DNA from 3 places in the Bacillus sp. NEAU-Y102 genome. Region 3 is predicted to be linked to each of the others. Evidence: riboswitches for the same ligand, from Rfam matches in the RefSeq annotation. Region 3 holds a riboswitch; each other region holds the start of a gene.

The links. Region 3 has a riboswitch for cyclic di-GMP ahead of ACYFX0_RS11765 (WxL domain-containing protein). Riboswitches for the same ligand answer to the same signal wherever they lie in the genome.
Region 1: it holds a riboswitch for cyclic di-GMP, as region 3 does, so the genes downstream of both, ACYFX0_RS22230 (methyl-accepting chemotaxis protein) here and ACYFX0_RS11765 (WxL domain-containing protein) in region 3, are expected to answer to the same signal.
Region 2: it holds a riboswitch for cyclic di-GMP, as region 3 does, so the genes downstream of both, ACYFX0_RS08740 (SpaA isopeptide-forming pilin-related protein) here and ACYFX0_RS11765 (WxL domain-containing protein) in region 3, are expected to answer to the same signal.

What each region holds. Positions count from the first base shown of each region.
Region 1 covers NZ_JBTWFK010000009.1:107,398-115,395, forward strand. The annotation lists gene thiM (hydroxyethylthiazole kinase) at 1-520, shown strand, start outside; gene thiE (thiamine phosphate synthase) at 535-1,194, shown strand; gene ACYFX0_RS22225 (anaerobic C4-dicarboxylate transporter family protein) at 1,311-2,624, opposite strand; cyclic di-GMP riboswitch class I at 2,906-2,990, shown strand; gene ACYFX0_RS22230 (methyl-accepting chemotaxis protein) at 3,125-4,867, shown strand; gene ACYFX0_RS22235 (non-ribosomal peptide synthetase family protein) at 5,003-7,998, shown strand, end outside.
Region 2 covers NZ_JBTWFK010000002.1:444,127-455,355, forward strand. The annotation lists gene ACYFX0_RS08740 (SpaA isopeptide-forming pilin-related protein) at 1-6,465, opposite strand, end outside; cyclic di-GMP riboswitch class I at 6,526-6,618, opposite strand; gene ACYFX0_RS08745 (TetR/AcrR family transcriptional regulator) at 6,791-7,327, opposite strand; gene ACYFX0_RS08750 (hypothetical protein) at 7,779-8,204, opposite strand; gene ACYFX0_RS08755 (DUF975 family protein) at 8,429-9,082, opposite strand; gene ACYFX0_RS08760 (PH domain-containing protein) at 9,284-10,726, opposite strand; gene ACYFX0_RS08765 (PH domain-containing protein) at 10,719-11,195, opposite strand.
Region 3 covers NZ_JBTWFK010000003.1:442,001-453,229, reverse strand. The annotation lists gene ACYFX0_RS11775 (ATP-binding protein) at 166-1,419, shown strand; gene ACYFX0_RS11770 (ATP-binding protein) at 1,416-2,636, shown strand; cyclic di-GMP riboswitch class I at 2,903-2,991, shown strand; cyclic di-GMP riboswitch class I at 3,060-3,148, shown strand; cyclic di-GMP riboswitch class I at 3,216-3,304, shown strand; gene ACYFX0_RS11765 (WxL domain-containing protein) at 3,457-6,039, shown strand; gene ACYFX0_RS11760 (cell wall anchor protein) at 6,079-6,396, shown strand; gene ACYFX0_RS11755 (WxL domain-containing protein) at 6,433-7,161, shown strand; gene ACYFX0_RS11750 (WxL domain-containing protein) at 7,228-7,953, shown strand; gene ACYFX0_RS11745 (DUF916 and DUF3324 domain-containing protein) at 8,063-9,079, shown strand; partial or broken gene ACYFX0_RS11740 (Nif3-like dinuclear metal center hexameric protein) at 9,462-10,381, opposite strand; gene ACYFX0_RS11735 (hypothetical protein) at 10,414-10,590, opposite strand; gene ACYFX0_RS11730 (iron-sulfur cluster biosynthesis family protein) at 10,756-11,079, shown strand.

The DNA of each region.
Region 1 (7,998 bases), on a different contig from region 3:
TGCAGGAGCAACTTCGTATCGAACAGAAGTTGCGAGACATATTCCAGCCGAAATAGATTTAGCAATTATCCGCGGCAATGCGGCTGAAATAGCAAACGTTATTAATGAGAAATGGGAAATTAAAGGGGTAGACGCTGGTACTGGAAATGGCAATGTTGTAGGTATTGCAAGGCAGGCAGCAGACGAATTAAATACAGTTGCGGTTATTACTGGAAAAGAAGATGTTGTTACAGATGGAGAGAGAACTATTGTTATTCGAAACGGTCACCCTATTTTAACGAAAGTTACGGGAACAGGTTGTTTACTAACTTCAGTAATAGGAGCATTTGTAGCAGTTGAAAAAGATTATGTAAAGGCAACTGTAGCAGCATTAACGTTTTATGGTGTAGCTTCGGAACTGGCAGCTGCTAAAACAGTAGAAAAAGGGCCAGGTAGTTTCCAAATTGAATTTTTAAATCAATTAGCGAATACAACTTCAGCTGATATAGAGAAATATGGGAAGATTGAGGAGTTAGAGTAAGGGGGATGAAACACATGATGCGCATTGAAACAAAGAAAATGTCTAACCTATTGCAAGTGTATTTTATTATGGGAAGTAATAACTGCACGAGGGATCCTTTAGCTGTATTGAAAGAAGCGTTAGATGGTGGAGTGACACTTTTTCAGTTTCGCGAGAAGGGGGAAGGTTCTTTAATCGGAGGAGATAGAGTGCGCTTTGCAAAAGAATTGCAGACGCTTTGTAAGGAATATAGTGTTCCTTTCATTGTAAATGATGATGTAGAATTAGCCATTGAATTAGATGCAGATGGTGTTCATGTAGGACAAGATGATGAAGGAATTACATCTGTTCGTGAAAAAATGGGAGATAAAATTATCGGCGTATCTGCTCATACAATTGAAGAAGCACGCTTTGCAATCGAAAACGGAGCAGATTATTTAGGCGTTGGACCTATTTTCCCAACGAGTACGAAAAAAGATACGAAAGCGGTTCAAGGAACGAAAGGATTAGCTTATTTTAGAGAACAAGGAATTACAGTGCCAATCGTTGGTATTGGTGGGATTACAATTGAAAATACAGCGGCAGTTATAGAAGCGGGTGCGGATGGTATTTCAGTTGTTTCAGCAATTAGTTTAGCTGAATCTGCATATGAAAGTACGAGAAAATTAGCTGAAGAAGTAAAGAGAAGTTTGTAGAAAAGGACATGTAGTATTTTAAGTGCTACATCGAGAAGTAGACTGCCCAAAAAATTTAAACAAACGTTTGATTAAAAAAGCACAAACCTTTTTAAATAAAGGTTTGTGCTTTTTCTTTAAAACATAATTGAAATTAAGAGCATTCCAATTCCGATAGAAGTAAATGTTGCAATTAAGCCTGGAATCATAAAGCTATGATTTAATACGTATTTACCAATACCTGTTGTACCGGTACGGTCAAAGTTAATGGCAGCAACGATTGTCCCGTAGTTTGGAATGAAGAAATATCCGTTTACTGCAGGGAACATCGCAATCAGTAGTGCTGGTGGAATACCAAGGGATAGTCCAAGTGGCATTAAGGCACGTACTGTTGCTGCTTGGCTGTACAGTAAAATAGATAGAATGAATAGTGCGATGGCAAATAGCCAAGGTGCACTTGTTACTAAATGCTGAATGGATCCTTGAATCATATTTAAGTTTCCATTAAAGAAAGTATCTCCCATCCAAGCGATACCGAAAATAGCAACAACTGCTGTTGCTCCTGCTTTAAAGACGTTACCAGACACAATGCTTTCTACATTTGGTTTACAGAAAATAATAATAAGAGCCGCGATAGTTAACATAACCATCTCAATTGTGTTCGGCATGGAAAGACGGGCTAACTTCCCATCAACTATCCATCCTGGACGAAGTGCTTCAAATGAACCAAGAAGTACAACAAGGAAGGTTCCTACAAGGAAAAGGATAACTGATAATTTTGCGCCCTTTACACCTACAAATTCTTTTTTCTCTTCAAGCTTAGGAATCATTCCTTCTTTTAATCGTTTTAAGTATTCAGGGTCTTCATTTAATTCTTTTCCCATCTTACTAGCAACGAATGCTGCTAACATACAAGCAATGAAAGTAGAAGGAATACTCACTTTTAAAATATCTAATAAAGTGATTTTATAGTCAGCTAACATTGCTAAAAGAGCAACTGTGGCAGCTGAAATTGGGCTAGCTGTAATTGCTTGTTGAGAAGCGATTACGGCAATCGACATTGGGCGTTCCGGTCTAATCCCTGATTCACGAGAGACTTCTGCAATAACAGGAAGTACAGAATAGGCAACGTGACCAGTACCTGCACATAGTGTGAATAAATAAGTAACAATTGGAGCAAAAAAAGTAATACGCTTTGGATTTTTTCGTAATGCTTTTTCAGCTAGGTGAACAAGATAGTCCATTCCTCCAGCAGCTTGCAAAGCACCAGCGGCTGTAATTACTGCCAAAATCATAAGCATTACATCGATAGGAGGCGCGGTCGGTTGTAAGTGGAAGACAAAAACGAGTATTGCCATACCAACTCCACCCATTACTCCTAAACCAACTCCGCCTAGGCGTGCACCAATAAAAATACAGAGTAACAAGGTAAGAAATTGTAGCCAAAACATGATAAACTACCTCCGAAATTCATTAGTTAAGATATATTCGAATAGTTTAATTTGAATGAAAATTAAATAAATACCCGAAGAAATCCTTGTTATTTATACATTTTTTATTATATAACACAAAAAAAGTAACATTCACGTACTTTTTGAAATTATTTCGAAAAAGCAATTCTTTAAAAATTTGTATTTATATCTCTAAATAAGTAGACATTTTGATTTATATGTTGTAACCTTTGATAGAGAATATATGATTCTCATAGAACTCCCATATCGTTCAACTCGTTCAGCGAGAAAGGCAAACTGATGGAAACATGAGGACGCAAAACTACAGGAGCTAAGGTCGAAAGGCTATGCTAGCCAGTTACCGGACGGATAGGGTTGGTCTTGGCCAATGCTTTTACATTGGCTTTTTTTTATTCTCGAACATATTGAGAAACATCTTTAAACAAAATATTCATATATTTTGTTTTTTTATTTAGTATCATTAAGGAAGGTGGATATTAATGAAAAAATATTGGCATAAGTTATCGTTCCTTCAAAAGAACGTCTTATTAACCGTATTAGTTATTTTGACACTTGTTGGAAGTATGGGCGCGTTAAGTTTCAACATGTTTCAAAATAGTATGATGTCTTTATTTGAAAGACAGTCTATTGAAACAGGAGAAATAGTGTTGAAAAAATTGGATGTAGAATTAGTTAGAGACATGGCGAAAGATCCTACAGCCGAAAAAGTGAAAAAAGAAAAGTTAACAGAGAAATTAGATGAAGTGTCAAAAGAATTGAAAAGTGTTGGACAAACGTATGTTACAGGAGCAAAACCGAATGAAAAGCGGGAATTACAACTCGTTGGTTTGACTACAGAGTTAACAAATGCATTCCCTATAAAGCCGGGAGATTATTATGAACAACCCGCTCATTGGATGAAGGCATACGATAAGGTCATTGATACGAAAAAGGCCCAAATGACAGAAGTATATGAAGATGAAATAGGTTCGTGGGTGACAATATTAGAACCAATTACAGATGGAGAAAACAATATTGTTGCAATTATTGCGGCTGACTTAGATGCTTCCATTGTTCCTATTACAAAAGAGAAGTTTATGATACAGGGCTTACTCTTTATCATTATTTCATTAGCAATTGCGACTATTACTCAATTCTTTATCGTGCGTCACTCGCTAGCTCCATTAAAAGATTTACGAGAAGGATTACGTAAAATTGGTGAAGGTGATTTAAGTATTAAATTAAAAGAAAGACCAGATGATATTGGAATTATTAATGTTTATTTCAATAACACGATTGAAAAATTTAAAGGGATTATAGATAAAGTAAGGCAAACTGCTGAGCAAGTTTCTTCTTCTTCACAAGAATTGTCGGCGAGTACAGAGGAAAACAGTATGGCAGTTCAAGAGATTGCAAGTTCTATTGAAGGTTTAAGAGTAGGGGCACAGTCTCAAAAAACTTCAGTACAACAATGTTTAGGAATTGTACATGGAATGGAAGATAAGGTAGAAGAGATAACTGGGGCTGCAAAACAAGTTGCGGTTGCTTCTGAAGGTATGGAGCAACATTCAATTGAAGGTAATGAAGTGATTGGACAAATTATTAATCAAATGAGTTTAATCCAAAATGCAGTACAGGATTTATCTTCCATCATTTATTCGTTAGAAACAAGGTCAAAAGAAATTAGTGATATCGTAACTGTAATTACAGGTATTTCAAATCAAACAAATTTATTAGCTTTAAATGCTTCTATTGAGGCTTCACGTGCTGGAGCAGCTGGAAGAGGGTTTGCAGTTGTTGCTGATGAAGTACGAAAATTAGCAGAACAAACTGAAGCGTCTGCAAAAGATATAGCGAAATTAATTGGTGAAACACAAGCTGAGACAGAAGATGCTGTAGTTTCAATGCAAAAAGGTTCAAAAGAAGTAGAAACTGGAATTTCACTTGTTCAAAGTAGTGGAGATTTCTTTGAAAAAATTTCAAAATCAGCGCAATCTGTTACAGATCAAGTAAAAGCTGTCTCTGGTAATTCGAGTGACATTTTACAAAATAGCCAGAATATTGTTCAAGTCGTAAATGAATTATCACATATTGCAAATACTTATGCCAACAGCAGTAGTAATGTTGAAGAAAGCATGAAAGAGCAAGAAATATCAGTACAAGATATTGCAGAATTAGCGACTTCTTTAAGTTGGCTTTCTCAGGAATTACAAGAGCTAATTGGTGAGTTTAAAAGTGAATAAGAAGAAAGATCAATTCTAATCGAAGGGGGATCCCCCCTTTGATTATGAATTGAACTAATTTGCCCGTTAATAAGGGATGAAAAAGGTGTGAATTTTCACACCTTTATTATATTTGAGAGAGGAATTTACATAAATATGAAATTAGCAATTTCTTATAATGAGATGGTAAAAGAATTTTTAGGAAAAGTAGAAGGAAGTATTAAAATACCTAAAGATGTTCAAGGAACAGAATTTGGGGTAAAAAGAAAAACTGAACTATTTCCAAATTTGACTCACATTGTAGATTTAATAGGAGCGACTGCAACGTGGTTATATCATATTTCTAAAGAAAAACATATTGTCGTGCTTTATCATGTAAGAGGAAGTTTATTTCCGATTACTATTGAAATTTCTAATTTTCTCTCCTATGAAAGTTTGAATTTACAGATTGAAGAGCAACTGGAACAAATTAAAGAAATGAATGAGGAAGAAATAGAAGAGTTTCAAAACGGTAATACATTATATGAAATGTCACCTATTATTATTGGTGAAACATATTATGAGCTACAAGACACGAATACATTACAATTTGTATTTAGTAAAAATATGCAAAGCGTAGAAATAATATTTAATAGTGTTAATTGGAAAGAGACAACGATTACTCGTTATGCACAACAAATACAAGGTGTTTTAATCAATACATTACAAAATAATAATAATTATATAAATGATTTTAATGTTATTACAGAGGCCGAGATGGCACTTTATAGTCAAGTGAATGATACGACAGCAGTATATCCTGAGAAAAGCATCGTCGATATGTTCTATAATACTGTTACTCAATTTCCAAATCGTATAGCTTTATCTTCAAGGGAAGGTACTTTAACTTATGAGGAGCTAAATAAAAAAAGTAATCAAATAGCTCATATGTTAATTAAAAACGGCGTCCAATTAGGAGACTATGTTGGAATATTTATGAAACGTAGCATAGACACAGTAGTAAGTATGGTAGCTATATTAAAAGCTGGTGCAGCGTATGTTCCGATTGATCCAGATTATCCGGAAAGTAGAATACAGTACATTATTCAAGATAGCCAAGCGAAAGTTATATTGATGAAAGAGACGCCTATAACATGTGATGGGGTTCAAACAGTTTCAATGTATGATAGTGAAACTTGTGAAGATATAGATGTAAAGTTGTCTATTCATTGTGATGATGTAGCTTATATGATTTATACATCTGGTTCAACAGGGAATCCAAAGGGAACGATGTTAGCACATAGAGGCGTTGTTAATCTGTACACTTGGATGCAAAAGCAATATGAATTGACAGAAGAGGATGTATTTGCCCAATTTCCTTCCTTTAGTTTCGATGCTTCTGTATGGGAGTCATTTGCTTCTTTATTCTGCGGAGGAAACTTGTATGTATTATTAGAGGAAGAGCGATTGTCTGTAGAAGCATTTGCACATGCAATCTATAAAGTGAAAGCAACTTCGATCTTGGCATTAGCAACAATTTTTGTTCGACAAATAGCAACTTATTTAGCAGAAGAAGATATATATAAGCTAGCTTCCCTAAAAAGAATTGCGATTGGCGGTGAAATGTTGCCTGTAGAGGTTATTAAATTGTGGAGAGAAAGAATACGTACAGATGTTGAAATTCATAATGTATACGGACCGACAGAATGTACAGTAGTGACGACAACTTATAAAATACCTAGTCAGTTAAATGAGGATGTTGCGAGTATTCCCATTGGTAAACCATGTTCTAATTATCAAGTTATGATTTTGGATGAGAATATGAATCTTTGTCCAATTGGTGTACCTGGTGAATTATATATAGATTCAGTAGGATTAGCAAAAGGGTATTTTAATAAACCTAATAAAACAATTGAAGCTTTTATTCCGAACCCTTTTAATCCTATAGTTAATATATATAAAACAGGTGATATCGTTAAGTTGCTAGAGGATGGAAATATAGAGTTTTTACATCGGAAAGATGATCAAGTAAAAATTAGAGGACATCGTATTGAACTAGGAGAAATCCAAAGTAAAATTTCTCAAAATCATAATATAAAAGAAAATGCTGTTTTTGCTAAGAAGAGTAAGGAAGGTAGCCAATATTTAATCGCGTTCTATACAACTTTAAATAAAAAAGAAATACCAGAATTAGTTTATCAGTTACAAGAGCAATTACCAGATTATATGGTGCCATCTAAACTAATTTATATTAATGAATTACCACTTACACCTAATAAAAAGATTGATGTTAAGAAGTTAGCTCAGTTAGAAGAAAAGTATGAACCGGTTCGTCTACAAGAATATGTTGCACCTTCTAATAAAGCAGAAAAACAAATAGCGAACGCTTGGGCGGAAGTATTAGGAATTTCAAAAGTTGGAGTGCATGATGATTTCTTTACAATTGGTGGACATTCATTGAAAGTATTACGAGTCTTAACATTGTTAAAAGAAGATTTCTCACATTTAACAATTCAAGATTTCTTTAAAGAAAGAACGATATATGGATTAGCTCGAATTGAGCGAGAAGTAAAAGTAGAGAAAGAAGAAGTATTTCGTGAATATAAAGTGATTCACGAACCGGATACTATTACGTATGCAAACGTTTTGGAAGAAACCCAGATTTCAAATGTCTTTTTAACAGGAGCTACTGGTTATTTAGGATCACACATATTATATGAATTGCTGAGAGATACATCTGCTACTATTTATTGTTTAGTAAGACCAACCAAAGATGTGCAGCAAAGAATTATAGATACATTAACAGCTTACTTTAATGATATATGTGAAGAATGGTTACAGCGTATACAGGCCGTAGCTGGTGATCTGGGAGAAGAGTATCTTGGGATGAGCGAAGAAGAATTTATGTTCATCAGTTCTAAGATGGATACGATAATTCATTGCGGTGCAGATGTAAGACATTTTGGAGATGTAAAACAATTTGAAAATATAAATGTCCAAGGAACTAGCCGTATGCTAGCATTAGTGGAAAAAGATGCTACATTCCATTTTATTTCTACGATTGGTATCCCGTTAGAATTAGCAGTAGATCAATGGGATACATACATGAAAACTGGTGATTTTAATTACAGTGTAGACTTAGAGAATGTATATTCAAATAGTAAACTACAAGC
Region 2 (11,229 bases), on a different contig from region 3:
GAGTAATCCAAAACTCATCATTACAAGAAGTGCTCCCATATATGGTTCCACAGGCATTTTCTGCCCTGTCTTTGGTAATTCTTTTTCCGGTTTTTCTGAATTCGGTGTTCCAGGTTTCTCTGGATTCGGTGTTCCAGGTTTTTCTGGATTCGGTGTTCCAGGTTTCTCTGGATCTGGTGTTCCAGGTTTTTCTGGATTTGGTGTTCCAGGTTTCTCTGGATCTGGTGTTCCAGGTTTCTCTGGATCTGGTGTTCCAGGCTTTTCTGGATCTGGTGTTTCTGGAACTGGTGGTGCTAAATGATTCAATTTGTTTAATACTTCTAATTGAACTGCATTTATCATTCCATTTGTAATTTCAAATGGAATTGGATTAGTTAATTTTTCATATCCTTTTGGTGCTTCTACTTCTACTAGTGTGTAGTTACCTACAGATAGATCTGCGATTTTTGCCTTTCCATCTTTATCTGTTGTTACTTTCACTACTACTTTGCCCGCTTCATCATGAACTTCAAACACAGCTCCTGATAAGACTTCCTTGCTTTCAGCAGCCATTTTTGTAATCTCCACTGAACCTTTGTCTAACTGTTCATTCTCTACTTTCAATGATAAGACTTTCGTCATACCTTTTTTAATTTCGAATGATACTGGTTCCGTTAACTTCTTATAACCTGGTAAGCTCTTCGTCTCTACTAATTTGTATTTTCCTACTGATAGATCTGAAACGTTTGCTTTTCCTTCTTTATCTGTCGTTATTTCAGTTACTATTTTGCCTTGCTCATCTTGTACTTCGAAGACTACGCCTTCTAATGCTTTTTGGCTATCTTTATCTACTTTTGTTACTTCTACATTTCCCTTGTCTAACATTTCATTTTCTACTGTTAAAGCAAGAGATTTTGTCATACCTTTTTCAATTTGGAAAGTAATCGGATCTACTAATTGTTTATATCCTTTTGGTGCTTTTACTTCTACTAACTTGTATGTGCCAACTGATAAATTAGTGACTTGTGCTTGTCCTTTTTTATCTGTCGTTATTTTAGCGACTACTTGTCCTGCTGCATCTTGAATCTCAAAGACTGCATCAGCTAAAGCATCTTTATTTTCTTTATCTACTTTTGTAATTTCTACATTTCCTACATCCACTAATTCATTTTCTACAGTCAATTGTAATGCTGTAACTCTACCTTTTTCAATTTCGAATGAAACTGGCTTTTCTAGTGGTTTGTATCCTACCGGTGTTTCTACTTCTACTAACTCATACTTTCCAATAGATAAATCTGAAACTGTTGCTGTTCCTTCTTTATCTGTCGTTACTTTCGCAACTACTTTTCCTTTTGAGTCACGTACTTCAAATACAACATTTTCTAATGGTGCTTTACTGTCTTTATCTATTTTTGTGATTTCTACATTCCCCGTATCTACCATTTCATTTTCTACAGTGAACGTTAAAGATTTTGTCATACCTTTTGTAATTTCAAATGGTACAGGCTTTTCTAATTTTTTGTAGCCTGGTAAACTATCTACTTCTACTAGCTTGTACTTTCCTACTGATAAATCTGAAACTGTTGCTTTTCCAGCTTTATCTGTCGTTACTTTCGTTACTACCTTGCCTTTGTCGTCTTGAACTTCAAAGACTACCCCTGCTAACGGTGCCTTATTATCTTTATCTATTTTTGTAATTTCTACATTTCCCGTATCTACCATTTCATTTTCTATTTTTAATGATAGAACTTCTGTCATTCCTTTTTTGATTTCAAACGATACTGGTTCTGTTAATTGTTTGTAACCTGGTAAGCTTTCTTTCTCTACTAATTTGTACTTTCCTACAGATAAGTCTGAGATTTTTGCTTTACCATTTTTATCTGTTTTTACTTCCGTTACTACTTTGCCTTTTTCATCTTGCACTTCGAAGACTACATCTTCTAATACTTTTTTACTATCTTTATCTACTTTTGTAATTTCTACTGAACCTTTATCTACTAGTTCATTCTCTACTTTTAATGATAAGACTTCTGTCATACCCTTTTTAATTTCGAATGATACTGGCTCTGTTAGCTTTTTGTAGCCTGGTAAGCTTTCTACTTCTACTAGTTTGTAATTTCCTACAGATAGATCTGAAATTTTCGCTTTTCCTTCTTTATCTGTTGTTACTTTCGTTACTACTTTGCCTTTTTCATCTTGCACTTCGAATGTTACGCCTTCTAATAACGCGCCACTTTCTTTGTCCACTTTTGTAATTTCTACTGAGCCTTTATCTAACTGTTCATTCTCTACTTTTAATGATAAGACTTCTATCATACCTTTTTTGATTTCGAATGATACTGGCTTCGCTAGTTTTTTATATCCTGGTAAGCTTTCTACCTCTACTAGCTTATATTTTCCTACTGATAAATCTGAAATTGTTGCTTTTCCATCTTTATCTGTTTTTACTTTCGTTACTACTTTGCCTTTTTCATCTTGCACTTCGAATGTTACGCCTTCTAATAACGCGCCACTTTCTTTGTCTACTTTTGTAATCTCTACTGAACCTTTATCTAACAGTTCGTTCTCTACTTTCAATGATAAAACTTTCGTCATACCTTTTTTGATTTCGAATAATACTGGTTCTGTTAATTTTTTGTAACCTGGTAAGCTTTCTTTTTCTACTAATTTATACTTTCCTACTGATAAATCTGAAATTGTTGCTTTTCCTTCTTTATCTGTCGTTACTTCTGTTACTACTTTGCCTTTGTCGTCTTGAACTTCGAAGACTACGCCTTCTAATAATTTTTGACTATCTTTATCTACTTTTGTAATTTCTACATTTCCCTTGTCTAACATTTCGTTTTCTACTGTTAAAGCAAGAGATTTTGTCATGCCTTTTTCAATTTGGAAAATAATCGAATCTACTAATTGTTTATATCCTTTTGGTGCTTTTACTTCTACTAACTTGTATGTGCCGACTGATAAATTAGTAACTTGTGCTTGTCCTTTTTTATCTGTCGTTATTTTAGCGACTACTTGTCCTGCTTCATCTTGAATTTCAAAGACTGCATCAGCTAAAACATCTTTATTTTCTTTATCTACTTTTGTAATTTCTACATTTCCTGTATCTACTAATTCATTTTCTACTGTTAGCTTTAATGCTGTTACTCTACCCTTTTCAATGTCGAATGAAATTGGCTTTTCTAGTGGTTTGTATCCTGCCGGTGTTTCTACTTCCACCAACTCATACTTCCCAATAGGTAAATCTGAAACATTTGCTTTTCCTTCTTTATCCGTCGTTACTTTCGTAACTACTTTTCCTTTTGAATCACGTACTTCAAATACAACATTTTCTAATGGAGCTTTACTATCTTTATCTATTTTTGTTATCTCTACATTCCCTGTATCCACCATTTCATTTTCTACTTTTAATGATAGAACCTCGGTCATGCCTTTTTTGATTTCAAATGATACTGGTTTTTCTAGCTTTTTATAACCAGGTAAACTTTCTACCTCTACTAATTCATACTTTCCTACAGGTAAATCTGAAACATTTGCTTTTCCATCTTTATCTGTCGTTACTTTTGTAACTTCATTACCCTTTTCATCTTGGACGATGAATGTTACTCCCGCTAACGGTGCTTTATTATCTTTATCTATCTTTGTTATCTCTACATTTCCCGTATCTACCATTTCATTTTCTATTTTTAATGATAGAACTTCAGTCATGCCTTTTTTGATTTCAAATAATACTGGATCTGTTAGTTTCTTATAGCCTGGTAAACTTTCTTTCTCTACTAATTTGTACTTTCCTACTGATAGATCTGAGATTTTTGCTTTACCATCTTTATCTGTTTTTACTTCCTTTACTACTGTTCCAGCTTCATCTTGCACTTCAAAGACTACGCCTTTTAATGCTTTTTTGTTGTCTTTATCTACTTTTGTAATTTCTACTGAACCTTTATCTAACTGTTCATTTTCTACTTTCAACGATAGGACTGTTGTCATACCTTTTGTAATTTCGAATGATACTGGTTCTGTTAGCTTTTTGTAGCCAGGTAAACTTTTCGTCTCTACTAATTTGTACTTTCCTACTGATAAATCTGAGATTTTTGCTTTACCATCTTTATCTGTTTTTACTTCTGTTACTACTTTTCCTTGCTCATCTTGCACTTCGAAGACTACGCCTTCTAATACTTTTTGACTATCTTTATCTATTTTTGTAATTTCTACTGAGCCTTTGTCTAACTGCTCATTTTCTACTTTTATTGATAAAGCTTTTGTCATACCTTTTGTAATTTCAAATAGTACTGGTTCTGCTAGATTTTTGTAACCTGGTAAGCTTTTCGTCTCTACTAATTTGTACTTTCCTACTGATAGATCTGAAACGTTTGCTTTTCCATCTTTATCTGTTACTACTTTTCTTACTACGCCATCTTTCTCATCTTGGACTTCAAATTCGACACCGGCTAATACTGCCCCGTTTTCTTTGTCCACTTTTGTAATTTCTATATTCCCTTTGTCTACCATTGCATTTTCCACTTGTATTGGGAATATGCCGTCCCCTGTTACATTTACTTCGAACTCTGTTTCTTTTAATTGGTAGCCTTCAGGTGCTTTTGTTTCTTTTAAAATATATTTTCCTGGTGCTAACGGTTTAGAGATTGCCTTACCATCTTTATCTGTAACAATATGTTCGACTACTACACCGTCTTTTACTATATCAAACTCTGCATTTTCCAATGGTTTTTCACCATTTTCCGAATCAATTTTCTTTACTTCAATTTGACCCTTTTGCATAGTATTTTTAATTTCAATTGTTTTTGTTTCTCCAGCTTGAAGTGTAACCTCTACTGGGCTTGTTAATTTTTGATATCCTTCTGGTGCTACTGTTTCATAAATTTTATACGTCCCAGGAGCTAAAGTTTGAGGTACTGAAAAACCTTTTTCGTCCGTTTTTAGTTTTGCAACAACTTCATTTGCACTATTTCGAACTTCAAATTCGGCACCTTTTAACCCTTTATTCGGATTCTCAGAATCTGTTTTATGAATCAATACTGTACCATCTTTTGGAGCTTCAGGCGGCGTAATAGTTACTTCTTTTGATGTTAATGTTTTATCATCAAAATGCAATTCCGCTTTATTAGGAATCTTCTTATCTACGTAAGAAGATAAGTCTGCATTATTTTTTATTTTCGCCTTGATACTGAGATTGATTATCTGGTCTTCATATGACTTATAGTCAAAACTCTCACCAAAAGTAAATGTTACTTCACTTCTTTGTTTATCTATATTTAACGTTCCTTTAGAAGTAATATCTTGGCCATTTTGATCATACACTTTTGCCTCTAATACTTCTAAAACATCTTCTAAATCATCACTAATTACCATAGATGTGTATTTAGGAGGATCGTTCGGTATATGTGTACCAACTTGGTATTGAATAACTTGATCCATTTGTGTTAACTGCTCATTCTCTACAAGCTTGCCATTCTCATCAACTATATTTTTTTCAATGCTAGGTGGATTATTGTCACCTGAACCGGATCCTCCTCCACCACTTACAAATACTTGTCCTACTTTTTCTTCAGTTTTAATATTTTTACCTTCTAATTTCACAGTATTTTTATGAGGCTTTGCAGCAGGATTTGTAACCTTTGTTTTATATCTTAAAATATAACCTTTTGAACTGTCTGGAAACTCAATTGTAAATCCAGTCTTCGTTGCATTTATTTTAATGTTAGATAAATCTGCTGGCTTAATATTTGTTGGTGCATAACCATCTTCAAATACAGCCTCTTCTAATACTACGCTGTCTGTAATTAACTCATGCCCAGGTCCTAATGTATCTGTTAATTTAAGATCTTGCATTTCTGTTCCAGTTGCATTTACGTATACAAGCCAATCAGCAATTGAAGGATCTTCTTGATTATAAGAACCCCATTTCAATAAATTTTCCGTATTGGGCTGTGGCTTCGGTCTCTCTGTCGTATTATTTACACTTACTTCTTTATTGACGATTTGACCATCAACGTTAAATTCTAATGGAATTTCTTTAACACCATCATATGCTTCTAGACCAAAGTAGAATTCTACGAATAAAGAGCCTTTAATGTTATTCTTTCCTTCTACGTAATCACCCATAGTACACGTTAATAGACCCTTTTTCATCTCACATGTACCAACTGTTTTTCCTTCAGCATCTTTTAAAGGAAAACTCATATTCATAAGGTCTTTTCGAAACTCTTTTGGCATATCAATTGTGAATTGATCTCCACTTTTTATTTTTTCTTTAGCTGACCACTTCACTTCTACTTTCATACCATCTGAGGCTTGATACGGTTCAGATGTCGTGCCATCAGTACGGGAAATATTAATTTCGTCCACTGGACTTTTCATCACAGCAGCTTGAATAACTGGAGCCCACACATTCAGCACTGAAAATAATACTAGAAAAACTAATGAAACCATTGAAATATGCCTTTTAGTACTTTTCATTTGCATAGTTCCCTCCTATTTTTTTATATTTATATAACAAAAAAAGACCGTCCGGTTGCATCAAAAATGTGCAACCAGACGATCTTAGTAACCAATATGTATTACCGTAGACTCTAAGCTTTGCGGCCTATCCTTTCGAATAGTGTGCTAAAAATATCTTTTATTCTTTTTTTGTTTCATTTTCCTCTTAAACCAAATATTACTATACCGTCTGGACGGTTATAATTCAATACTCTATAAAATTGTTCTATTTTTCTAATAAAAAAAACAATTCACCACTACATTAAATAAGTAATGGTGAATTGTTTTCGCATTATATAGTTCGTATATTCTATTTATACGAATTATCAATAAGAGCTTGAATCACTTTTTCTCTTAACTCGGGGCTTAGTCTGCCAACCCCTAAATATTCCGAATACCATAATCCATCTGCTGCTAATCTAATAATTGTTGCACAAACTGAATCTATCTCATCGTTTTCTATATTCTTTTGCAGTTGCTGAAATGATTGTTGTAATGGCTCAAGTAATTCAGGTTTTAACATGAATGCTGCCATCATACTACTAGACAACTCTTCTGTTCTTCTCTCATTACTTAATCTTTCCTCTACAAAAGAGCGAACCCATCTCCCTTTCCTCTCTGAGTCTTCCGCTACTTTATTGTAAATAGCGCCCTCATAATCCTCTATCCCTCTGACTATCATACCTTCTATTAAAGCTTCTTTATTTGCAAAGTGATACAATAATCCACCTTTACTTACACCCGCCTCTTTTGCCACTGCTTCTAAGGTTAATTTAGCAACCCCTTTACATTGCACAATTTGAGAAGCGGCCGCCAAAATCTTTTGCCGCGTTATGCTGATACTCATTCCTTTTTAAAACCCCATTTCTACTAAATTTATATAAATACGAATCTTATTTTTAATATTGTTGATTACTACTAAGTATTTTCTTTATACAACAAAAGCTTCATTACCTTTGAATTTTTAGTTACTTATTCTATTAAAAATTTCCATATCATTCAATATGATAACATTAAATACACAAAGTCGACTATACATCTATACTTTTGTATTCATTCCTAATATATCCATCAATAAAATTTACCGATGTAGTCCTCCTTATTACTTTATAAGACGGCAGTAATTCTTTCAGCATTAAATAAAAAATGTTATTACTCCCATCGAATCGAGTAATAACATTTTACTTAACAAATTCGCGGCCAACTAGCATCCTTCACATCTTCACTAGTCGGTTTTCTAACTGATCCAATAAAGTGAAACTTTATATCCGCAACATGGACAGGTGTATTTCATTTTGTCACTCCATTATTAACTTGTTTTCCCATATATTCCGACTCACAAAGAATGTAACAGCACAAATCATAGTTATCCCTATGAAAAATGTATTAGAATCTTCATATGTAGTTGGAATGCCTACCGTTACGAAAACAATACTAAAAGCTAAAAATAGATATAATAATAAAGATATAATATAGCTTAGTTTAAATCGTAAAATGATACCTCTAAACAATAGCTCACCAAGTAGACAGCCACCTAAAATAATAGGTACTCCGAAATACAATGTAAGGACTCCCATTTGCGCAGTAGATTGAATTATCTTTCCAATTATGTTCGGCGAAACCAGCTCACTATCGTTTCCCATCCTATCATATAAATCAAGTGCTGTTGCTGAAATAAAGAAACTTAATATAGAAAATGAATACGGTATTAAAAATTTGCTCACTCTCATTCACCTCGCTTTTTTCTTTACATATATTATTCATTATTTCCTATCATTTTTACATAAAAAAATAACCCTCTATGATAAAACATAGAGGGAAGCATTTCTATATAAAAATCTATACCTTATCCTGAAGTGAATCCCGAAAATAGGACAAATATCAAAACACCTAAACCATCTGCTATCTGCTCCCTACATTCTTTAGGGTAGATAGTTTATATGTTTTATTAGAAAGTAGTGCTCTCTTTTTTATAATATTCTTTTGAAATCTCTTCATAAAATGCTGCCGATGTCGAGTAGAAATAAGGTACTAACCATAAGAAACCGATTCCTATAGTAAGAATACTTAATATGAACCAGCCTAAGAAACTTAAGCATAGTAAAAAGTAATCCATTTTATGTCCATTCATCATATGACGACTCTCAGTAATCGCTTGATTCGCTGTATATTCTGGATGATCATTCAAAATAAAATATGTCATAGAATAAGAAAATGATTTAATAATACCTGGAATAATAAGAAGTAATGTCCATAGAGTCAAGTATACATACATTAGTAAATATGTTAAAAACGACTTCATCAACTTACTTCCATCGCTAAACCATCTAAATATATGACCAATGCGAGCATCAGTCCTACGAATTGCATTTAAAACAAGATAATAGGCACCTATTGTTAATGGACCAATAACAAGCATTACAATAATACTTACTGTGAGTGAATCACTTGCTTCTTCCCAACCCCAAAATATCGAAAAAATACCTGTTGTTAGCATTTCAACAGCTCCAATAAGGATTCCAATTAATAAAGTTGCCCCTACCGCTAATCCCCATCTTCCTTTTAATGCATCAAGTGCTTCTCTTTTCAACTGACTTATCATATATAACCTCCTAATACTATTTATATTTTAGTATACCATTTATATCAAAAATTCCACAGATTCCTCTAAAATAGAAGAATATTACCTTTTTTCATACATATTAATACATGTGTGCTGTAGTTGTACTGCTCTATCACTTAAACCACTCATTTCCTTATAACAAAAAAAGCCTGCCCTTCATAATAGGCAAGCTTTCTCAAATTATTCCTCACTCATTCTCTTCTTATACCAATCCTGCATTCTCTCCGCGTCTTCTACTCTCGTATGCTCTATTTTATAACTAGATGATGCACTAGAAAACTTATACGTACATAAATCCGCGCGGCGCTGGAAATATGATTGTGTCTTCTCCATTGATTGGACGTGTCTTCTTCTAATAAGTCCTGTGTATTTTCCGACGCTACGATAGACAAGTGTAATTTGTTCTCCGTTAACACAGTAACCATTTGTTTTAAATGTTGCGTAGCCAAGTGTAAAGATAAGGATTGCGAGCGGTAGTAATGCCCACATGATGTAATACTTTTCAAAGTATACGCTTATTCCAGTAAGCGGGATTGCTAGCATAGCGAAGAAAATGAAACTATCAATGAGATAGCGGCGCAATGCTGCTTTTGGTAACGAAGTAATATTTGTATTCAGTTCGTATGGTAATTGTAAATGCGCGAGTAACTGTTGCACTCGATTTTTTCGAATGATAGGATGCAGTGTAACTTTTTCTTCTTTTCCCTCACTTTGAATGACTTCTACTTGCACAGCACAATAACCGAACGGTTGGCGTAAAATGCCTTCTTTTATCGTAATCCCTTGAATACGGTGCAATTTTAGTACGAGTTCTTTTCTTTCCAGTAACCCTTGCGAAATACGGACTTCATCATTTTTTCGATTTACTGTGAAGTTACCATGTTTTAACGCGTAGCCAATTGTCGATATAATCCACGAAAGGACGAGCAAAATAGCTATCATGAAAATCCAGCCATATATATCATGTTCCATTACATACGACTTTACGCCATTCTCTATCCATTTTGGAATGTACTCATCTACTTGGTGATACACAAAAAAGATTAATGAGAATAATAGTCCAAACTGACCAGATGTAACAGACGCTATTAAAATCTCTTTCCACGTTAACTTGTACTCTGTCGTTTGCTTTTCCTCTGTAACGATTGCTTTTTCTACTGTATTTTCTGCTGTTTCGTCTAACGTTTTTTCTGCTTTCACTTCTGGAGTTGGCTCATTTAGCAAAGCAATAAGCTCCGCCGCTTCTTCTGCCGTAATACCAGCTAAGCTAACTTCTGCTTCATCGCCCCCACCAGCTGTTTCAATCTGAATTTTTTTCAAACCGAGCATTTGATATAGTACGTTAGAACTTGTCTTAATCGTTTGAACACGTTCTTTATTTAAGTAGCTCTCCTTTTTCACGAAGAGACCTTTTTTCACATGTAATACGTTATTTTCAACCCAATATGTTGTGTAATACCATTTTTCAAATACTGAAAAAACAGTGAGTAAACCAAATGCTGCGGGAATTAAATACCAAAACGGGAATTTTCCGTTTAAGCTAAACATGAAAATAATGAGTGGTATAAAATCTGTTATTTTTAATTCTAATAACATCGTGATTGGATGCTGCCTCTTATACATCCTCATCACTCACTTTCGCTAATTCTGCGATTTTCTTTTTCAACATTTCTGCTTCATACATCGTTAAGCCTGGGATGCTGTGAGAAGTTGCTGCTGTTGAAATGTGTAATTCTGCTAATCCGTATTTTCTCATAATTGGTCCTTGTTCAATCGTAACGTGCTGCACACGAATCATCGGTACTAATACGCGCTTTACGACGAAAAGACCATGCTGAATTTCAAGTTCTTCTTCATTTAGTTGGTAGCTGTAATAACGTTGACGTAGTTTCGGGAATAAGAAGTACGAAAATGGCGCGAACACAACTGTTAGCCCAATCATCACATACAAAATCCACGCCCACCAATCAAACTTTATCATGAGGAAAAGGTAAGCTAAAATGACGAGTATACCGATCCCTTCTTCAATTACAGCACGAATTTTCCACACTTTGACCATGTCAGGGTTAATTTCATTTTTCAATGGATCCATGTAACCACTCCAAATCTAGTAATCTAATATACGA
Region 3 (11,229 bases):
TTCACTTCATTATTGTTTATGGTTTTTATGCTTGTATATAGCATGAAGATGTTGCATCGTTGGGATGATTTTCCTCAAATGTGCGATTTATCTTTGTTTGTCTATGAAAATCATTTATTATAATAAATGGTATTCTTTGAGATGTTATTTTGAAGGGGTGTTGAAGTGAAAGAAAGTTTTCTATCATATAAAGAAGAAGAAAGGAATGCAAAAATCCTTTTATGGGTGTTATATGTTATTGTTATTGTATATCAAATTTTCTATGCAATTGTATTAGACAATAAATCAATAATGGATAAGGGATACAACATAGTATGGCAAGTTATTTGCGGAGCAGCAATACTGTGCATGAATATATATTTAATGAAAAAAGAGAAGGCAAACCTTGTTAAATATGCATGGATATTTGCATACATAGGGATAGAAATCGCTAATATATTTTCGTATATTTTTTATAATAAGGCGGCGTTTGATGCGACAAATATAATAGAAATTATTCTCATTTTCTTTGTACCCATATTTTTAAATAAAAAATTTTATGTAATCTTACTTTCTTCTATTGTAGGAAAATATTTAATTTATTTATTTGTATTAGAGGAAATAAAAGCATTTATGTTCCTTATTATGTGTACACTTATGTTAATAGCTGCATATATCATTTTAAACCGATTTTTACAATATCTTTCAGCTGTAAAGGAAAGTATTGCGATTGCTAGTGAATCACAAAAATTAGCAGTAATCGGAAAAATGGCAGCGACGGTTGGACATGAAATTAAAAATCCACTCGCTTCATTAAAAGGATTTACGCAATTACAAAGAGAGAAGCATGAAGAGGATCCTGTTTATAAACGTATGATCTTTGAAATAGAAAATATGAATAATATGATAAGTGAGTTGATGGAAGTTGCTACATGCAAGCCTTCTATTTATAAGAAACATGATCTAGGTAAAATTGTATTACAAGCAACAACAACTCTTCGCGAAAAAATGAATGAATTAAATGTGCAGCTTATTTCTAATGTGGGAGAACAAACAATAGAAGTTGAATGTGATGAACGAAGAATAAGAGGAGTCTTTCTATATACGATAAAAAATGCTTTAGAAGCAATGGAGCAAGGTGGCATATTACATTTACGGTTAGAAAATAAAGGGAAAGAGTATGTGATGATCAGCTTAATTGATAATGGTCATGGTATTAAGCAAGAAAACTTAGCCCGTGTTACAGAGGCCTTTTATACAACGAAACAAGATAAAATTGGTCTGGGTCTTACAGTAGCGAATCGAATTGTCGCCGAGCACCTTGGTGAGTTACATATTTCAAGTGAAAGAAATACTGGAACGAGAATAGACATTATTCTGCCAAGGAAGTGTGGAAATACTGAAATTCAAGTGGAAGAAAAGCTAGGAGTTACCATATGAATAAAGGCTATATATTTAAAAATGAAGAAATAAAGGCGTTGAAAGTATTTTTAAGTTTATTTTTTATTATATTTTTTGTGTATGATCTTGCCTATGAATTTATCGTACCTTTAATCGCGGGAGAGCAAGAAGGCGTAGGAAAGTTTGAAGATGGTTTAGGTTTATGGCTTTACTTTTTGATGGTAGTATTGTTTTGCATTGGAATATACTTTATGAAATGGAAGAATGTTTTTGCGGTAAAGTATATTATTCTAATTGGCTATAATGTATTAGATTGTATCCACAACATTATGATTTATTATGGTAGCGATGCGGAATTTGACGGTGGAAATATAGTAGAAGTATTTTTTATTTTGTTTGCACCAATCTTTGTGAATAAAAGATATTTCTGGTTAGTTCCAGCGATACTTGTCGGGAAGTACGCTTTTACAGGAATCATTATTCAATCTTCTCTCGTTTTAATCCCAATGGCATTATATAGTGTATTTACTATTATATGTTGGATTATATTTTTGAGGGTTCAGTCTTACGTTCGTACGCTTGAGATGATGGACAAAGAAATAAAACAAACAGAAAAACTAGCAGCTGTTGGAAAGATGGCAACGGTTATTGGTTATAAGATTAGAAGACCTTTAGCAAACTTAAAAAAACTTGTGAATAAACAAGCAGACAAGCATCCAGAGGATAAAATTTATAGTGATATTATGAAACAAGAAGTAGATCGGATTCATATAATTGCTACAGAACTTAGTGGATTTGAGAAATCTAAATCACTAGAATCAGAAACTCATAACATACAAGAAATTATCTCTTATGTTATTCGAGTTATGGAAAAGCCTGCTTTAAAACAAGGAGTCCACATACAAGGTATTTACAGTAAAGACTTACCATCAATTACATGTGATGAAAAACGATTAAAACAGGTCTTTTTTAATTTAATTAAAAATGCAATTGAAGCAATGTCAGTTGGCGGAACAATTACGATTAAAGTTACTGTAAAAGAAGGAATCATCGTTCAAGTGAAAGATGAGGGATGCGGCATTCCGAAAGATAAAATTCCAAAGTTAAACGAAGCCTTTTATACAACGAAAGAAACAGGAACTGGTCTAGGTTTAGTAGTTACAGAAAAAATTATTAAAGATCACAACGGTAAAATGAGTTTTGAAAGTGAAGTTGGGGCTGGAACGACGGTTGAGGTTATGTTACCACTGCATTAACTACAAAAAACATCACTTATTTGGAAGTGATGTTTTTTTATTTTATCCCGCTATTTGCCGGGCAGCCCGATTGGTGAGGGCTGATTAAAGTTTCACTTTATCTATAAAGAATGTATGATGTGTTTTTAATATCAAAATGTTTTTTGAAAGTTTTCATTATGGATTTTCCGGGGGGAATTTAGACTATAAAAATTAATTATTTTTTTCTAAAAAAACTATTTTCTTTTTTGGGTTTTAATGGTATATTCAAAACACGATAAATAAATTCCTATATTTGGCACACTATTCGAAAGGATAGGTCGCAAAGCTAAGAGTCTAAAGTAATGAAAATTACTATGATAGTCTGGTTGCAGTTTGGATTTTCACACATAGTTGTATGTATGAAAATCGAAGAGGCAACTGGACTTTTTGTTTTCTCAAAAAAAAATAAATGGGCACACTGTTCGAAAGAATAGGTCGCAAAGCTAAGAGTCTAAGGTAATAAAAATTACTATGATAGTCTGGTTGCAGTTTGGATTTTCACACATAGTTGTGTGTATGAAAATCGAAGAGGCAACTGGACTTTTTGTTGTCTCAAAAAAAATAAATAGGCACACTGTTCGAAAGGATAGGTCGCAAAGCTAAGAGTCTAAGGTAATGAAAATTACTATGATAGTCTGGTTGCAGTTTGGATTTTCACACATGTTGTGATATATGAAAATCGAAAAGGCAACCAGGCTTTTTATTTTTTCAGAATACACATTATGATTGTAAATTTAGTCGATTAATACATTTAATGTTCAGAATATTCGGTACATAAAAAGCGAGGGAGGGAAGTATATTGCAAAATCAAATAGGGAAATTTGGGCGTATACTTCTCGCTGGAGGAATATTATTTACACAAGTTGGTGTGCTAGACTACTCTGCAACGAAAGTTTATGCGGTTACAAATGACGAGCAAGGACGTTTAATCGTTCATATGGATAAACAAGAAATAAAAGTTGATGAAAATGTAGTATTAAAGATTACAAATACAAATAAACAAGATGCTAATATCGAGCTGAAATTATCTAATGAACAGCTCTTTAATGAAGAAGAAACGAAAAAAATGAATGAAAATAATAAAGCGATTCAAAACATTTCAGTAACAGAAGATCACATTGTAAAAATTGAAAAGAATGAACAAAGTAATTCTATCGGTGACGTATATGTAGTCATTCAAATGAAAAAAGCTGGAGAGTACAAATTTGAACCGATAGTGAAGTTTGAAGGGAATGAAAAGAAAATTGAATCTCCTTCTCTACATGTTGTAGAGAAAAAAGAGGCTTTAAATGTAGCTATTTCTGATGAAAATCCAAAGGCTTCAGAGGAAGTTGTGAAAAAAAAAAATGAAAAAGTAAAAGTATCGGAAGAAAATAAAAAACAAGAAATAAATCCTACTAATGCTGAAGTTCCAAAAGAAACGAAGACTTTAGAGAAAGAAAAGGTTAATGAAGAACTCGTATCAAAGGAAAATGAATTAAAAGAGAGCAATAAGGTAAACGAAAATAATCAGGAATTACCTGCTATTCAAGCTGAGAAGGTATTAAAGAGCCAATCTCTACTAGCTGCTAGTCCTGTTACAAGTATTCTTAGATATCCAAATGTAAAGGTAATAAATAATAGAACAGGTGAAGGGCCTTCTATCCCGGGTAAATATGCTTTTAGATTTGTTTGGAGCCCACAAGTAACATATGAGGTAAAGGGTAGTAGCAATGACAGAACTGGTCAAAGTCAATATACATTTAGAAATTCAAATAGAGAACAGTACGTATTAGTAAAAAAAGCTGGTGAATATCAAGGGAAATGGATTGATGTCCGTATTAATATTCACTCTATGACAGCTTCATCTGTAGATGTTAAAACACCAATAACTAAAGGTGATGCAAAAAACTTTTTACAATTATATGGGAACGGAAGGTCAGGCCAAACTTATAATGCTTCCTTTGAATTTTATGAACACGGAACAAGTAAAAAAGTACCATTAACGGCAATGTGGAATTTCAAAAGGATAAATAGTTATAAAAATGTAACGTTACGTAATGATGGTAGTCATTTAACGAATTTATACGTGTATGATACGAGTTCAATTAGGTATCAAGACAAAGGGAATAATAAAATAGAGTTTTCTGGAACAGCAGGCCCAGTAGCTACTCCAGAAGCAGATATGACAATTACATTTGATAATTTAACAGAATTACCGCTAGAAGTTAGATTAAATGCTTCAGGTGTTAATGTATCATACGACCAATTAGCGATTGCACAAATTGAAATTCCAGCTCCAAGTGTAATAGGAGATATCGTGGAAGATAATTCCCGTCAACTTTCTTATAAGGTATATCAAAATATGCCTGCTCAATCGAAAGATATTCACTATGCGAAATCTTTTGTATTAGAAAGTGAAGTGAATAAGGATTTTACTGTGAATGATGTTTCCATTCAAGATGTGGAAAGTGGAGATGATGTAAGTAGCTTCTTTGATATTAGCAGGAAAAACAATAAGGTCACTGCGGTTGCGAAAGCAAATGCGCTAAAAACAGAAGAATTCAACGGGAAAATTTACGAGATGACAATTACAGGTTCTCCTGTAAAAGGTGCTGATGTAATGAAATATTATAAAGATGGTTATCTTGAAATACCGGTGTCAGCTAAAAACTATTTAGATGACGATAAGAATGGGCAAGATAGTAATCGAGATGGAATCGCAAAAATAAGGTATAAAGGTATTCCGACTGGGAAACCAGTCCCACAAAAAGTAGTGCAAGGAACAGATTTAACAAAAATGGATATTTCTAAATTTGTGACAGATTTATCTGTAGATACGAATTTGGATGTAGATAAACCAATATCAGTAATGAAGTTAATCAATATTCCGGATACAAAAACAATAGGGAATCATACTGTAACGGTTGTAATTGAAACGAAGCAAGGTGTACAAGCGGAGATTCAAGTACCGGTTACTGTCGTTGATGGGACTTTAAAGTTAGTAGACGTACCAAAAGAAATTACCTTTGGAGATGTAACAATTCCATCGAAAACAACGACATACACACCGAAGGCGATTTCAAATTCTTTAAAGGTAACCGATAATCGTGTTAAAAAGCAAAAATGGAGTGTATATGTAAAGGAAATTACACCATTAACTTCAGCGCAAAATGACACATTGACGGGAGCATTGATTTACAAACGAAATGGAAAGGATACACCTTTAAGTAATTCTAGTATAGAAGCATTCTCGTATACTTCTAAAAACGACGAGGAGGTTTCATTAAATTGGAAGGAAAACGAGGGAATTCATTTACAAGTAAAACCAGGGCCGAATGTCAAAGCAAATACAAAATATGCTGGACAGCTAGAATGGACATTAACCGATGCTCCTCTCTAAAAATATATGAAATATATAAATTTTAGAAAGGAGAGAGTAATGAAAAAAATAGTTGGTATTATCGTTTCCACAGTTATATGTGTGCCGTTTCTTATGGCAAATGTAGTAACGGCTACAAGTACGAATTCAAAAGCGGGTATTACATTTTCGAATAGCTATACACCAAATACATCAACTGATCCGACAAAGATAAATACAAAAAAAGAGACAGTTGATAAAAATAAAAATGGAGATAAATATTTACCGAAAACAGGAGGCCAGACACGGGACTTCAAACAATATATAGGATTGTTTTCGATTGTTTTATCTCTATATGTATTCAAAAGAATTAGGGGAAAGAAAGTGTATTCAAAATAAAAAATAGATGAAAACAGAGAAAAGGGGAAGGTACATATGAAACTAGCAAAATTAGCATTAATCGGTGCAGTATCATTAACATCAGTTACAGCAGTAGGAACTTCAGCATTTGCGGAAGAGAAAGCAAATATGAAATCAAAAACCGATGTAACGTTTATTGAAGATACAAGCACAACAGATCCAAACAATCCAGAAAATCCAAATGAAAAAGTTACACCAGAGAACCCTGGTGACCATGAAATAGGAACAAAAGGTCCATTAAGTATTAACTACGTTTCTAACTTACACTTCGGCGAGCAAGTTATCTCTGGTAATGATCAAACGTACTTTGCAAAATTGGATAAAGTGAAACAAGGGAGCAAAACAGTTGAAGTACCTAACTTCGTATCTGTAACAGATAACCGTGGTACAAATGCAGGATGGAAATTGAAAGTAAAGCAAAATGCACAATTTAAAAGTGGTAATAGTGAGTTAACAAATGCAGCTTTAAGCTTAAGTAACCCAGCTGTAAATTCTGTAACTGATGCACAATATGCACCTACAACATTTAAAAATAAAGTAACGCTAGCTCCAGGTGGAGATGCGGTGGAAATTACTACTGCCGCAAAGAATAAAGGTATGGGTGATTGGACGACTGCATTTGGTAAAGGAACAGAACAAGGTAAACAGAGTGTGAGCTTATTCGTACCAGGTACGACGGCGAAAGAAAAAGGTGCGAAATATTCAGCTGAGTTAACTTGGACTTTAGAAGATACACCAAACTAAGCTTATACAAGATTGAAAATTAAGAATGACTGAATTTTAAAAAAGATTATAAAGGGGTATAAAACTATGAAACTAGCAAAAATAGCATTAATTGGAGCGGTAACATTATCATCAGTATCAGTAGGGACGTCTGCATTTGCAGCTGAGAAAGATGGCGGGAAATTAGACTCAAAAGCATTCATTAAATTCGAGAAAAATACAGATAAAATTGATGTTGTTAATCCAGAGAATCCAGATGAAACTGTAGATCCAGTTGATCCAGATAAAAAAGGTACAGATGGTCCACTAAGTATTGATTATGTATCTAACTTCAACTTTAAAACACAAAAAGCATCAGGGAATAACGAAATCTACTTTGCAGAATTAGATAAAGTAAAGAAAAAAGTAGACGGTTCTGTAATTGACGTGCCGAACTACGTTCAAGTAACAGATAATCGTGGTACAAATGCTGGATGGCATTTAACAGTAAAACAAAATGGTCAATTCAAAACTGCAGATGATAAAGCGTTGGATGGTGCGGCATTAACATTAAAAAATTCAGCTTTGAAATCAAATGCAGGTAGCGACGCACCAACAGCAGAACAATCTATCACATTAAATCCAAGTGGTGCAGCATCTGATTTAATCGATGCAAAAGAAAACCAAGGTATGGGTACATGGGTAAATACGTTCGGTAAAGATGCAACAGAAGCGAAACAAAGCGTAGAGTTATCTGTACCAGGTAAAACGAAAAAAGAACAAACACAATACACAACTTCACTAACTTGGGAACTAACAGACGCTCCTATGTAAGTAAGAGGAATTTTAAGATAAAAGAGGAAAATGAGAAGAGATAAGGGAATGGCTTTAACCTTATCTCTTTCTTGTCTATAAAATGGATATGAAGGGGACTACATAAGAGATGGTAAAAAAACTATTTACTAGCTTACTATTAATTACATTCTTCATGGTAAACGCTTTTTCAGTATATGCGGCTGAAATGAAATTCGCTGTGACAGCAGTTATACCAGAAAATCAAATTGATAAAAATCAAACGTATTTTGATTTGAAAATGCAACCTGGACAAAAGCAAACAATTCAAGTCCAAATGAAAAATGATACGAATAAAGAAGTTGTGGTAGAATCGTTTGCTAATACAGCAATTACGAATAGCAATGGTATTACAGATTATAGTACAGTAGAACCAAAAACGGATTCTACTTTGAAATATCCGTTTTCTAAAATTGCTAAAATGCCAAAAGAAACGAAAGTCCCAGCTAACAGCATAGTGACAGTTGATATAAACTTGGAAATGCCAAGTGAGTCGTTTGATGGTGTTATTTTAGGTGGTTTATACTTTAAAGAAAAAGAAGATGAGAATGCAAAGAAAAAAGATGAAGGTGTGCAAATTGAAAATAAATATGCATACGCAATTGGCGTTGTTTTAAAAGAGACGGATGCTGAAGTAAAACCAGACATGAAATTAAACGAAGTAAAGCCAACACAAATTAACGGGCGTAACGTTGTTACTGCAAATTTACAAAACGTAAAGCCAGCAATGTTAAAAAATTTAAGTGTTGATGCAAAGGTATATAAAGAAAAAGGTACAGACGTTTTATTTGAAGCGAAAAAAGAAAATTTAAGAATGGCGCCAAACTCAAACTTTGATTACGCTATTAGCTGGGAAAACAAAGCGTTTGATCCAGGAATGTACCGAGTAGAAGTGAAAGCCACTGATGGCGATCAAAAGTGGGAATGGACGAAGAAATTTACAATTGAAGGAAAGACAGCCGATAAGTTAAATGATACAGCGGTAGAAGCGAAAAAAGACTACACGCTATATTACATTATCGGCGGAGTACTACTGGTAATTATATTATTAGTTCTTGTGTTCTTCTTAGGTAGACGTTCTAAAAAAGAGGACGATAACGAAAAATAATATATTGATAGTGTAAAAAGAAAATAATGGATGTTTTACTATGAAAAATATATAATGGCTTTGTCTGTTATTTGTTGTAGTTCATTTATATTTCTATTTGTTGACCCGAATCTCGGGTCTTTTTTTATGGAATGAATTGCTATATGTTAGTAATTAGAAAAATAGAATATACAGCACTTGCAGCATGAATATAAAGAGGGGTTGTATACTCTCTCAAAAATAGGTTTCCAGCTGTAATACTGTTAGCACCAGTAAATTCGGTGCTAACAGTAGGTTCGTTTTCTGGCACAACGAAAGCATTTACGTTGGTATATGTACTTTCTCATTTATCTATTTTTCTGTGGTCAATTGTATTGTGTATATAAATTTAAAAATGATAGCGTTAGAGCCACCATTTCTCCTGCGGAAGCAAAATAACATCCACATCAAAATTCTCTTTAAACCAATCATACATCAATGTCTCTTTCACTAAATATTCAGAGGCAGAGTGTGACACCCCAATTAGAGACATATTTGTTTCTTTTACATAATCCATAATGAGCGAGTATTTATGTCGCCCGTAATCATTGTCGATATGGCAATGGATTTCTCCTGTAATATATGCTTCGGCACCTTTTTTTCTGCTTCCTTCATTAAAGATACAACATCGCCACATCCAGCGATAATTGCGATTTTTTTGATGGAATCATGTCGTTTACCTTCGAAGTCTGTGTAAGGGATCTGGAAGAGTTGTTTTAGATATTTTTGGAGTGCTTCTGTTGATGTTTCATCTATTTCACAAATAAGGCCAACTGGTTCTTGTTCTGGACCTCCATATGCAAAGTCGTCCACTACAGTAGCGTTTAATGCTTTTGCAATTGAAATACTCGTTCCATGCGTTTGATGAAAATCCATTGGTACGTGACATGTATATATAGAAAGTTGTTTTTCTTTTATTCCTTGCAAATATTTTTCAGGAATTGGTATGAAACCGCGGCCTGATCTTCCAATTGGATCACCGCACTCCATTACAAGGGGATGGTGCATAAAGAGTAAATCACCGGGTGTGGATTGTGAAATGAATGTTTCAAGAACGTCATCTGTAGGGAATACAGCTAAAAATACTTTGTTTACATTTTCAGATCCGTGCATCATAAGGCCGTTAAATAAATCTACAAAATTTGCTTCGAAAAATTGTTGCCAAGGAAATTTGATAGGATCATATACGGCTGGGATAAATCGACTAAAGGCACTATCTTTTCCGTATTTTTCAATTTGAAATAAGTGATCGAGTGATTGCTCTATTTTTTTTAAGGCTGGCATGTTTAATAATCCTCCTTAAGATGATTCTTGCTTTATGAGTTGTTTGTATTCTTCGTAGCGAAATAAGAAGCGGATAGGAAACAAATAAAGCCTAGAATCCAGCCGATAGAAGGAGAATAGGGAAGTACATGCTGTAATAGCATTCCGCTAGAAATGAAGAAACTACCAAATAGACTTAATAAAATAGGATATCGTTGTAGTTTGAACACGGATAGCAAACCTCCTTTCTCCTGCATGAACTACTCATAAAAGCTCGATTGCTGAAACTTTATCACATACATTGTATATTAGTCTTAATTTTCTGTATATAAATTTTAAGAAAAATGGTGATACAATATATGAATGATAAGAGAAGAGAGGATGAAGATTAACATATGTACGTTACTGTAACAGAAGCAGCATATAAAAAGATTATGGATACGATTCCAAGTGAAGCGAAATATATAAAGTTATTTTACGATAATGAGGGTTGCGGTTGTGTCATGAGCGGAATCATCGATTTAGTAGCTATAGCAGAGAAAGATGAGCGCGATGTGGATATTGAATCAAGCACAATGAATTTTATCGCTGATCGTACAAAGCTTGTATTTATGGACGATAAGTTAACGGTTGATTGGCATGAAGGTGGAGGAACTTTTCAGTTGAAGAGCCCAAGCCAGTTTTATAATCCAAATATGAAATTACACGTTCGAGTATAGTAAAGGAAAGGTGATTCCAAAATGTATTTTGGAATCACCTTTTTTTATTTTATAAGTCGATATATTTGGGAAGTCGCCGATATAAATGGAGTTGCGCCAATATAATTTCATTTACCAAAACGTTTCATATAATAAAAAGTTTTTTCACAT